Regions from separate parts of the Enterococcus sp. AAFC-DPL-5146 genome, predicted to be linked through region 1. Evidence: a T-box and tRNA genes for the amino acid it is inferred to sense, from the RefSeq annotation. Region 1 holds a T-box; the other regions hold tRNA genes.
What was found. The T-box of region 1 lies ahead of argS (arginine--tRNA ligase). A T-box ahead of a tRNA ligase gene usually reads a tRNA of that ligase, here a tRNA-Arg.
Positions count from the first base shown of each region.

Region 2: it has a tRNA-Arg gene. The T-box ahead of argS (arginine--tRNA ligase) is inferred to sense a tRNA for this amino acid. The anticodon was not compared.
Region 3: it has a tRNA-Arg gene. The T-box ahead of argS (arginine--tRNA ligase) is inferred to sense a tRNA for this amino acid. The anticodon was not compared.

Region 1 covers NZ_CM177103.1:1,271,730-1,275,012, forward strand. The annotation lists gene rimI (ribosomal protein S18-alanine N-acetyltransferase) at 1-141, shown strand, start outside; gene rimI (ribosomal protein S18-alanine N-acetyltransferase) at 146-610, shown strand; gene tsaD (tRNA (adenosine(37)-N6)-threonylcarbamoyltransferase complex transferase subunit TsaD) at 607-1,641, shown strand; T-box leader at 1,707-1,913, shown strand; gene argS (arginine--tRNA ligase) at 2,036-3,283, shown strand, end outside.
Region 2 covers NZ_CM177103.1:2,288,502-2,291,784, forward strand. The annotation lists gene AC4BB2_RS10415 (aminopeptidase) at 1-731, shown strand, start outside; gene AC4BB2_RS10420 (uracil-DNA glycosylase) at 799-1,440, shown strand; tRNA gene AC4BB2_RS10425 (tRNA-Arg) at 1,552-1,625, opposite strand; gene AC4BB2_RS10430 (hypothetical protein) at 2,137-2,259, opposite strand; gene AC4BB2_RS10435 (hypothetical protein) at 2,427-2,573, shown strand; gene AC4BB2_RS10440 (GNAT family N-acetyltransferase) at 2,626-3,283, opposite strand, start outside.
Region 3 covers NZ_CM177103.1:2,226,767-2,230,049, forward strand. The annotation lists gene AC4BB2_RS10155 (GNAT family N-acetyltransferase) at 1-413, shown strand, start outside; gene rpoN (RNA polymerase factor sigma-54) at 506-1,828, opposite strand; tRNA gene AC4BB2_RS10165 (tRNA-Arg) at 1,888-1,959, shown strand; gene AC4BB2_RS10170 (tetratricopeptide repeat protein) at 2,492-3,283, opposite strand, start outside.

The DNA.
Region 1 (3,283 bases):
TTAGAAGTTAGATTAAGTAATAAAAATGCCCAGCGTGTTTATCGACAACTCGGGTTTTTATCAAATACGATTAAACCTGATTATTATACGGAAGATAAAGAAGATGCGCTAGAGATGATTTTATATCTAAAAGAAGTGTGAAACGATGTACTATTTAAAGGAAAATATACCTACAAATAATCCTTCTGAAACTCTTTGGCGTCTTAGTGAAGAGTCATATAGCCATGGCTCACCATGGTCGTTGAAGCAATTTAGCCTTGATTTAGAACAAGAGAAAAGTGAATATCTTGTGTTAATAGAAGACAATCGTTGGATTGGTTTTATCAGTTATCACTTGGTTTTAGATGAAGTCGATATTACCCATGTTGTGATCCATAAAGAGTATCAACAACAAGGGTATGGTAGTCAATTGATGGATCAAGTTATCAAAGAGTTTAGCGAGAAAAAAATTAGTCAGGTATTTTTAGAAGTTCGTGCGTCTAATTTAAATGCTCAAAAATTATATGAAAAAAAAGGATTCAAAACAATCAACTGTCGGAAGAATTATTACAATCATCCAAAAGAAGACGGAGTTGTTATGTGTTTAAAAGTTAAGGAAGTGAGTCAATGACTTTTTTTAATAAGGAAAGAAAATTAATTTTAGCAATTGAAAGCAGCTGTGATGAAACAAGTGTAGCAGTTGTAGAAGATGGAGATAAGATTTTATCAAATATCGTAGCTTCTCAAGTAAAAAGTCACCAGCGTTTCGGCGGAGTTGTGCCAGAAGTTGCCAGTCGCCACCATGTAGAAGAAATTACTTTGTGTATTGATGATGCTTTAGCAAAATCTGGTGTAGAACCTGATGAGTTAAGTGGTGTGGCAGTGACATATGGACCGGGGTTAGTGGGAGCTTTATTGATTGGAATTTCTGCGGCTAAATCGTTTGCTTGGGCACACAGTTTGCCGTTGATTCCAGTTAATCATATGGCTGGACATATTTATGCAGCACATTTTGAAGAATCTCTACAGTTTCCTTTGATGGCGTTATTAGTAAGCGGCGGACATACGGAGTTAGTTTATATGAAAGAAACAGGTTCCTTTGAAATTATTGGTGAAACACGAGATGATGCAGCAGGTGAGGCCTATGATAAAGTTGGCAGAGTCTTAGGGTTAACTTACCCAAGCGGAAAAGAAATCGATGAATTAGCGCATCAAGGAGAAGATACGTATCATTTTCCTCGAGCGATGATTAAAGAAGATAATTATGATTTTAGTTTTAGTGGATTAAAAAGTTCCTTTATCAATACCGTCCACAATGCTGAACAACGGGATGAAAAATTAGTAATCAAGGACTTAGCTGCGAGTTTTCAAGCAAGTGTGATTGACGTGTTAGTTGATAAAACAATACGAGCGTGTAAAGAATATCCAGTCAAACAATTAGTGATGGCAGGCGGTGTAGCAGCTAATAAAGGATTGCGTGAGCGATTAAGCCAAGAAGTTGTCAAAGAATTACCTGGTGTAACGTTCATTGTTCCGTCCCTTAGATTATGTGGTGATAATGCTGCCATGATTGGCGCTGCGGCGTTTGTCGAAGCAGAAAAAAATCACCTCGCTGATTATCATTTAAATGCTGATCCTAGTTTGACATTTATGACGATTTAAACGTAAAATAAACAGACAAGACTAGGCAGATAGGAAAATATTTGCTATAATAAACCGAGTTTAATAGTGATTCGTGGAAAAAGAGAGTACTTCATTATGAATTAGCCAAGCGATTTCGGGAGGGTGAAAGCCGAAAATAATCGAATGAAGGAAACGTACTTTGGAGAATCTGCGTAAGCAGACGGCTATCTACCGTTACAAGATTAAGTGGGTTCACCTTTTTTAAAGAGTGGACAATTAGAGTGGTACCGCGGGAAAATCTCGTCTCTGGTGTTTTTGACATCAGGGACTTTTTTGTTTTGAATCATTATATTTTGCTTCGTTTCCCTTTAATTTTAAGGGCTATAAAAGAGCAGAATCAAACTAAAATTATTTCTTAGGAGGATATACAAATATGAATAACAAAGAAATCGTAGCAAAGGCTATTTTTGATGTTGTAAAAGACGATTTATCTCTAGATGCAGTTAAACAGTTACTGGAAAACCCTAAATCCGTAGATCATGGTGATGTCGCATTTCCGGCTTTTTCATTAGCTAAAGCTTACCGTAAAGCACCACAACAAATAGCTGCAGATTTAGCAGAAAAAATTTCTGGTAAAGATTTTGAAAAAATCGAAGTCGTTGGACCTTACCTAAACTTTTTCATGAATAAAAAAATGGTCAGCCAAGCTGTGATTGGTCAAATCGCCAAAGAAAAAGGACATTACGGTGACAGCACAATTGGAGAAAAAGGCAATGTGCCAATCGATATGTCTTCACCAAATATCGCTAAACCAATTTCAATGGGCCATCTTCGCTCAACAGTTATTGGTAATTCAATTGCATTTATTTTAGAAAAAATTGGTTATGAACCAGTTCGTATTAATCATTTAGGTGATTGGGGCACGCAGTTTGGAAAATTGATTGTTGCTTATAAAAAATGGGGATCAGAAGAGTCTGTCAGAAATGCTCCTATCAATGAACTGCTTCGTTTATATGTACAATTTCATGAAGAAGCAGAAATGCAACCTGAGTTAGAAGATGAGGCGCGTGCATGGTTTAAAAAACTTGAAGAAGGCGACGAGGAAGCGACAGAATTATGGCAATGGTTCCGTACAGAATCACTAAAAGAGTTTGACAAAATTTATTCAATGCTTGAAGTATCCTTCGATTCATACAATGGTGAAGCGTTCTACAATGATAAGATGGATGAAATCGTAACGATGCTGGAAGAAAAACATCTGTTACAAGAAAACGAAGGCGCAGAAATTGTTGATTTATCAGCCTATGATCTAAATCCAGCCTTGATTAAAAAATCAGATGGAGCGACTCTTTATATCACTCGTGACTTAGCAGCAGCGGTTTACCGCAAGCGGACCTATGACTTTGCAAAATCCCTTTATGTTGTTGGGAATGAGCAAAGCAATCACTTTAAACAATTAAAAGCAGTTTTAAAAGAACTTGGATTTGATTGGTCAGCTGATATGCATCATATCCCATTCGGCTTGATTACCCAAGGTGGTAAAAAATTGTCGACTCGTAAAGGTAAAATCGTTCTTTTAGAAGAGGTATTGAATGAAGCAGTTGAATTAGCGAACAAACAAATTACAGAGAAAAACCCTGATCTACCAAATCGTGAAGAAGTAGCGCGACAAGTTGGGATC
Region 2 (3,283 bases), 1.0 Mb from region 1:
ATGCACTTTGGAATGAAATTTTTAAAACGACTCGAGTTTATGAAGCAGATCCTGTTGCAGCTTGGAAAGCTCATGACAACAAACTAGCCACTAAGGCAGATGAATTAAACAAAGAACAATTCAAAGCTTTACACTACACAGCACCTGGTACAGACTTAGTAATTGGCTTACCTAAGAATCATTTATGGGAAGGTGCTGGCAGTGATAATGCACGTGGTGAAAAATTCATGGCCAATATGCCCACAGAAGAAGTTTTCACAGCACCTGATAGAAACCATGTCGATGGCGTTGTTTCTAGTACCAAACCATTAAGTTATGCTGGAACGACGATTTCTGGTATGAAATTTACATTTAAAGACGGAAAAGTCATTGATTTCTCCGCAGAACAAGGTGAAGAAGTATTAGGAAAATTACTAGAAACAGATGAAGGTGCGCGTCATTTAGGTGAAGTTGCTTTAGTTCCTGATCCATCACCAATTTCTCAATCTGGAATTATTTTTTACAATACCTTATTTGATGAAAATGCTTCAAATCATTTAGCTTTCGGCTCAGCCTATGCTTTCAACTTACAAGGCGGTACTGAAATGAGTGAAGAGCAATTGACAGAAGCAGGTTTAAATCGAAGCCATACTCATGTTGATTTCATGATTGGATCAAATGAAATGGATATTGATGGGATTAGAGAAGATGGTACACTTGTCCCAATTTTTAGAAATGGTGATTGGGCTTAATTTGACAGACGAACGCACTGATTAAATAAATCAGTGCGTTTTTTGGATTAGAAAGGAGAGGATTATAATGGACTATCCAAAAAAACTCGTTGAAGCAGTTACTGAAAAAATGTCTGAACATAATTTAGAAGGCTTCCTCTCTGGACAAGGTCCTAAAGGTGCAACACTAATGCTAGTAGGGGAAGCTCCTGGCGAAACAGAAATAAAAACAAGTATTCCATTTAGCGGTAAATCTGGAAAAAAACTTGACGGTTGGCTAGCAAATGCTGACTTAAAACGAGAAGATATTTATATTACTAGTACCGTTAGAAGCAGACCTTTCAGTATAAAAAGACAACTCAATAAACGAACGAGCATTGTAGAAACAAAATACCCAAACCGACCGCCAACAAAAACAGAAGTATTGGCTTATGCACCTTTGCTTGACTTTGAAATCCAAACGATTCAACCTAAAATTCTCGTACCTATGGGAAATACTGGTTTAAAACGATTATTGGGAAACAAATATACGATTTCAGATTATCACGGAAAACTACTAGAGTTACCAATTTTAGAGTATTCTCAAAAAGAAAATAAACTAATTGAATCGACTAGAATATATAAACTATTCCCAATCTATCATCCCGCTGCTGTTTTTTACAACAGGAAACTTGAAGTAGATATTCAACAGGATTGGACTTATTTAGCTTCTATATTAAAGAAGCTTTAGTTTGTTTACTGATGAAATTAGTTGTGCCAAATTTCTAAGCATAAATTTGACACAAAATTGGCACAAAATAAAAAAAGACCTTTGAAATCAGCGTTTCAAAGGTCTTTTTTACGTTCCCGACTGGAATCGAACCAGCGGCCTATCGCTTAGGAGGCGATTGCTCTATCCTACTGAGCTACGAGAACATTCTTTAGCTATTTAACTATTAGTATTACTAGATTTCTGGTAAAGCTCATGTAGCCTATTTTACTTTGAGAGTATGGATCTGTCAATTTACTGTTCTCAATGTCTATTTACTTCGTAATTCGAGTTGATATTGTATTTTGTAAACTAATTTGTTTAAATCGAATTGGATAATTAAATTTGAATCAACTGTTACAACTACATATCAAGTACCCGTTTCTTTTATTTGAGAAGATCTACTGAATTCAATTTGTTTTATTGAGTGATGAATAATGCAGTTACTTTCTTGTCAATCAAAAAAAGAAGTGCCCAATACAACTGAACACTTCTGTAATATTTTGTCTCCATTAATTTTTCCACAACTATTTTATTCTTAAGAATATCTCAATGTGCATAATATCATCCATTCTGATGATGAACTTCAATAAATGGCTTTAGCATCATTGAATACAGTAACCATTACGCCTTATGAGCATTTAACAGAATCACCAACATCTCATTCTTCGTAACCTTTTACTTTTTAACATTCATCTTTCCCTTTAACATCTTAATTAAGTAAAGCCCGCCAACCACAATGGCTAAATTTTTACCGATTTTACCATTTCTTGCAACTTTTTCTTCTTTTGTCTTACTCATACTTTTCTCCGCCTTTCGATTTTTGATTTCTACTCACTTCTATACTTCAAATTATAAGAATTTCCAGTTATTTTTGCTAATCATCCGCCTATGAACAAAAAATTCGTAAATGCTTTCAAAGGATGTTACCCTTGAATAATACCGCTAAGAATAAGGGAGGTGTAATTATGCTTGATAAATCTAAAGAAAAAACATTTGCGGAACGTCAAGATAGTTATAAACAAGAAAAAGAAGAAATTTTTAAGAAAGCTTTAGAAGAATACCATGAACAATCTACTGGAGAAACGATTGAAAATGACCAAAACAACGTATAAATATGAATAGGCTAAGTGAGTATGTTAGACAACAAACTCACTTAGCCTATTTTTAAAAATAATCTTCTAAAACAGGTATTCCTTTTACTAAACGTTTATCTAGTGAATCGACCAATTCTTCTTCTCCAGTAATTTTTCCATAAAATCTTAGTTCACTGATTGTTCGATAGCCCATAAAAACTTGAGTCAACGATTGAATCGTGCTTACAAGTAATGCTTCGTCACTTATCAGGTCGGGTTGCTCCTCTAGTTTTCTTACAGTACTTTTTCCTTCTTCGTTAATCAATAATTCCCAGAATCCCTCGTTCCATGAACCATAAGTATCTTCTATCTTAAGATAATATCTTTCGTTATCCCCTGTTTTGAAAGGATATTTATTCAAGAAACTCTGTAAATCAATAATTCTTCCCATCATAAAAGGATCAATTTTCATGTCCACTAAAGGTGCTGGCATCAAATAACTCAAGTTATGACCATCAAATCCTGTTTCTAAGTAAAATTCTTGCGACGATCCATTGTGGGAACCAACAAAACGAGCGATTGATTTAAATGCTTGTTCAGTTAAATATCCCCATTCTTTTATAACAAAACGTTCCCCGCTTGATTGATAAATCAAGTAACCTTTTGCTATCCCTTCTTCATCCTCATACAAAGCAAATTGATTTTCCTGATCCATACCAAAAGTGTATTCTAACCACCAAGATTCTCGA
Region 3 (3,283 bases), 960 kb from region 1:
GTGTTATGCGTTACATCACAGAAAAAGCCGAAACGGAAACTGAAGTTGCCGAAAATTTCAAAAAAATTCTTGCATACAATGCCTCTCATAATGATCAAACTGGCTACTATAAAATCTTTGATCAAGAAACCTATATCGGCTTTGGTAAACTTTCTTGGGATGAGAATCATAAAATAGAAATTGGCTATATGTTGTTACCGGAAAAATGGGGTAAAGGCTATGCCACTCAAATTATTGTTACTTTGTTGAGCCTAATAAAACAGTCAAAGGTATTATCTAAATCTACCGTTTATGCCATTATTGATCCAAGCAACAGTGCATCAAAGCACCTATTAAAAAAATATCATTTTGTTTCTGTTTGGCAAGGAATTGAAGATGGTTTACCTTCTGAACATTTGGTTTGGCGTCCATAATTTTTTTACAAATCACTAACAGAGGTTGCTATTTCCACTATAGATAAAAAAAGAAGAGCTGCTAGCAGCTCTTCTTTTTTTATCCTATCTAATCAATCATATCTCTTTCGCTTAGAAGATGATGGGATTCCTAGTGCTTCCCTATATTTTGTAACGGTACGGCGAGAGATTTCGATTTCCTGTTCTTTTAGTAAATCAACTAATTTTTGGTCGGATAAAGGTTTTGCTTTATTTTCATTATCGACTAGCGCTTGTAATTGTTTTTTTACACTGCCTGTCGAAGTTTCTTCACCAGTACTTTCATTTGATAAACCGTGTGAAAAAAACGACCGAAGTTCAAAAACACCAAAATCTGTTTCTAAGTATTTTCCATTAACCGTGCGGCTAACTGTTGATTCATGAACATTCAATGCTTCTGCAATTTCTTTTAAAGTCATTGGTTTTAGTGGCCGATCCTCTTTAAAAAAGAATTCCTGCTGGCGTTTAACAATCTCTTTACCGACTCTTAAAATCGTGTCCCCACGTTGAATAATTGTTTTTTCTAGCCATTCAAATTCATTTTTCTTTTCCTTGATATACGCTTTAACTTCTTTGTCATCAGTTGCTTCCATTCGTTCAAAATAAGCTTGTTGAAACTGAATCGTTGGTGCACCGGTTTTATTAGAAAGGATCGATAACTGATTTTCTTTAATCCTCACAGTTAAATCAGGGCGTATATAAAGTCCTGACGTAGATTCAAATATGCTTCCAGGAGCTGGCGTCAAAGTTTGAATATAGTCAAAAATTGTCTGAATATCTGACAATTCCACTTCAAATTTTTTAGCAATCAATCCCCACTTACGATTCGCTAAATGATCAAACTCTTCTTCAATTACGATATAGGCTAAAGCTGGTGCAGTATCATCACGCTCAACTTGCAACATTAAACACTCTCGTAAGTCTTTAGCACCCACACCTGCCGGATCTAATTGCTGGATCAAGGTCAAAGCGTCCAGCATTTCGATTAATTTTGCTCCTGTCTTTTCCGCCGCTTCATCTAAGTCAATCATCAAATAACCGTTCAAATCGATATACTCAACTAAAAATAACACTAAAGTTCGAAGATATGTATCTCGATAGTTCAAATGGATTTGATCAATCAAATACTCAAAGAGCGACATATGATTATCAGGAATCTGATTTATATAATTATTTTCTTCATTAGTATACGTTCGACTGCCAGAACTTGCATAATCTCCATAGTTTGTCTCTGACTGAATATCAATTAAAGGATTTTCCAATGCTTTGGCTTCTATATATGAATAAAGTTCTTCTGAATTATATTGTAAAATTTGGATAGATTGCTGTAATTGTTGGGTCATTGCAAGTTTTTGGACTTGTTTTTGTTGTTGGGATAAATGTTGTTCAAATTTCATTATTTTTGTCCTTCCCCTTGTAATTTATCAAAATATCAGCTAAACTAATAAACGTGCTTGCGCCCTTAGTGTAGTGGATATCACGTAAGATTCCGGTTCTTGAGACGGGGGTTCGATTCCCTCAGGGCGCGTCATTTTCAACTAATAGTAGATTGCTATATATAGAATTATAGCATAATTTAAAAGTTGATGTATCTATAGTATGTTATATTAACAAGATAATTAAAACCTAATCACTATAAATAAAGTAGTGATTTTTTATTTATTCCAACTATAATTTACCATGATTTTCTACATGATTACACCCATCTATAGAATTCATCTAAAAATCAAATTTTTTTGTGTTATTATACTTTTCCAACAAATAATTTTAGTTAGGGTAGTTGATCTTATTGAGTCAGTATCATTCAAGGCTATTAGTTGTATCCCTTCTTTTAGCTTGTTCAGAATTTATTTTCAGTCATTATTTAAATCAGTTTACGACTATTGATTACCAGTTTTTATTTTTAGTCATCACCTTTTTGCAAGGAGGAATTCTCTTGTATTTTATTCTTTCATTTGCCCTCCTAGTATTTATTAAACTTAGGTCTAAAAGATAGATTTATCCATCATTTCTAGATAAAAAGAGTATAGGAATTTTACTTTCCTTTACTCTTTTTCCATCTATAAAGCCATTTTTTCAAGCTCAATGCGAATTTTGCTTTGCAACTTCTGGATTTTTTCTATCTCCGTTTGCTCTTCGTCCAATTCATACTTTTTTGCAATAGACTGATTATAGGAAATAATATAAGTAATCGCCCATAGTTTCGGATTTTCAATGATTTCGTCTGCTAAAGGATATAATAAGGCAAAATGTAACCTGATTTCTTCCATAATATCTACTAATAAAATAGGATCATCATTAATCAGTTCTTTCTCTAAAAACAATAAGATTCTTTGATAAGCTGCACTGTCTAACGGTGTACCCACAGTAGCTGGGATAATTGTATATTTTTTGTTATCTCTCCAAAGAAAGTTGATTTCTTCTTTAACATGGAGATTGGCCAGTTCTTCTAATACCCATGACCGAACCAAATTATGTACTCGAGCGTCTAACACAATCTTTTTTCCCATCATAATAAATTCGTCTTGAGGGAGCTTTCCAGCTTTTTTTAAGATAGCTAACTGTTCATAGTAATTATGTGTATTTAAGTAGCTCATTTCTTCTTTTAATTCTTTGATTTTACTAACTTCATATTGTTGGTACATCAATTCAACATGACGAACCTTCTTTTTCAAAGAAATCAATTTCCTCATTTCTCCACTTTTCTCCATCATGATGCGCTCATTGATTATGCTATGTGCCTGAATAAACATATGATTTTTGATCAAAATTTGTATATAAAGTTCCAAATAATCTAAATAAGCAAAATAATTTTCTTTCATCTCAGATGCTAAAGATAAAGCTTTCTCATT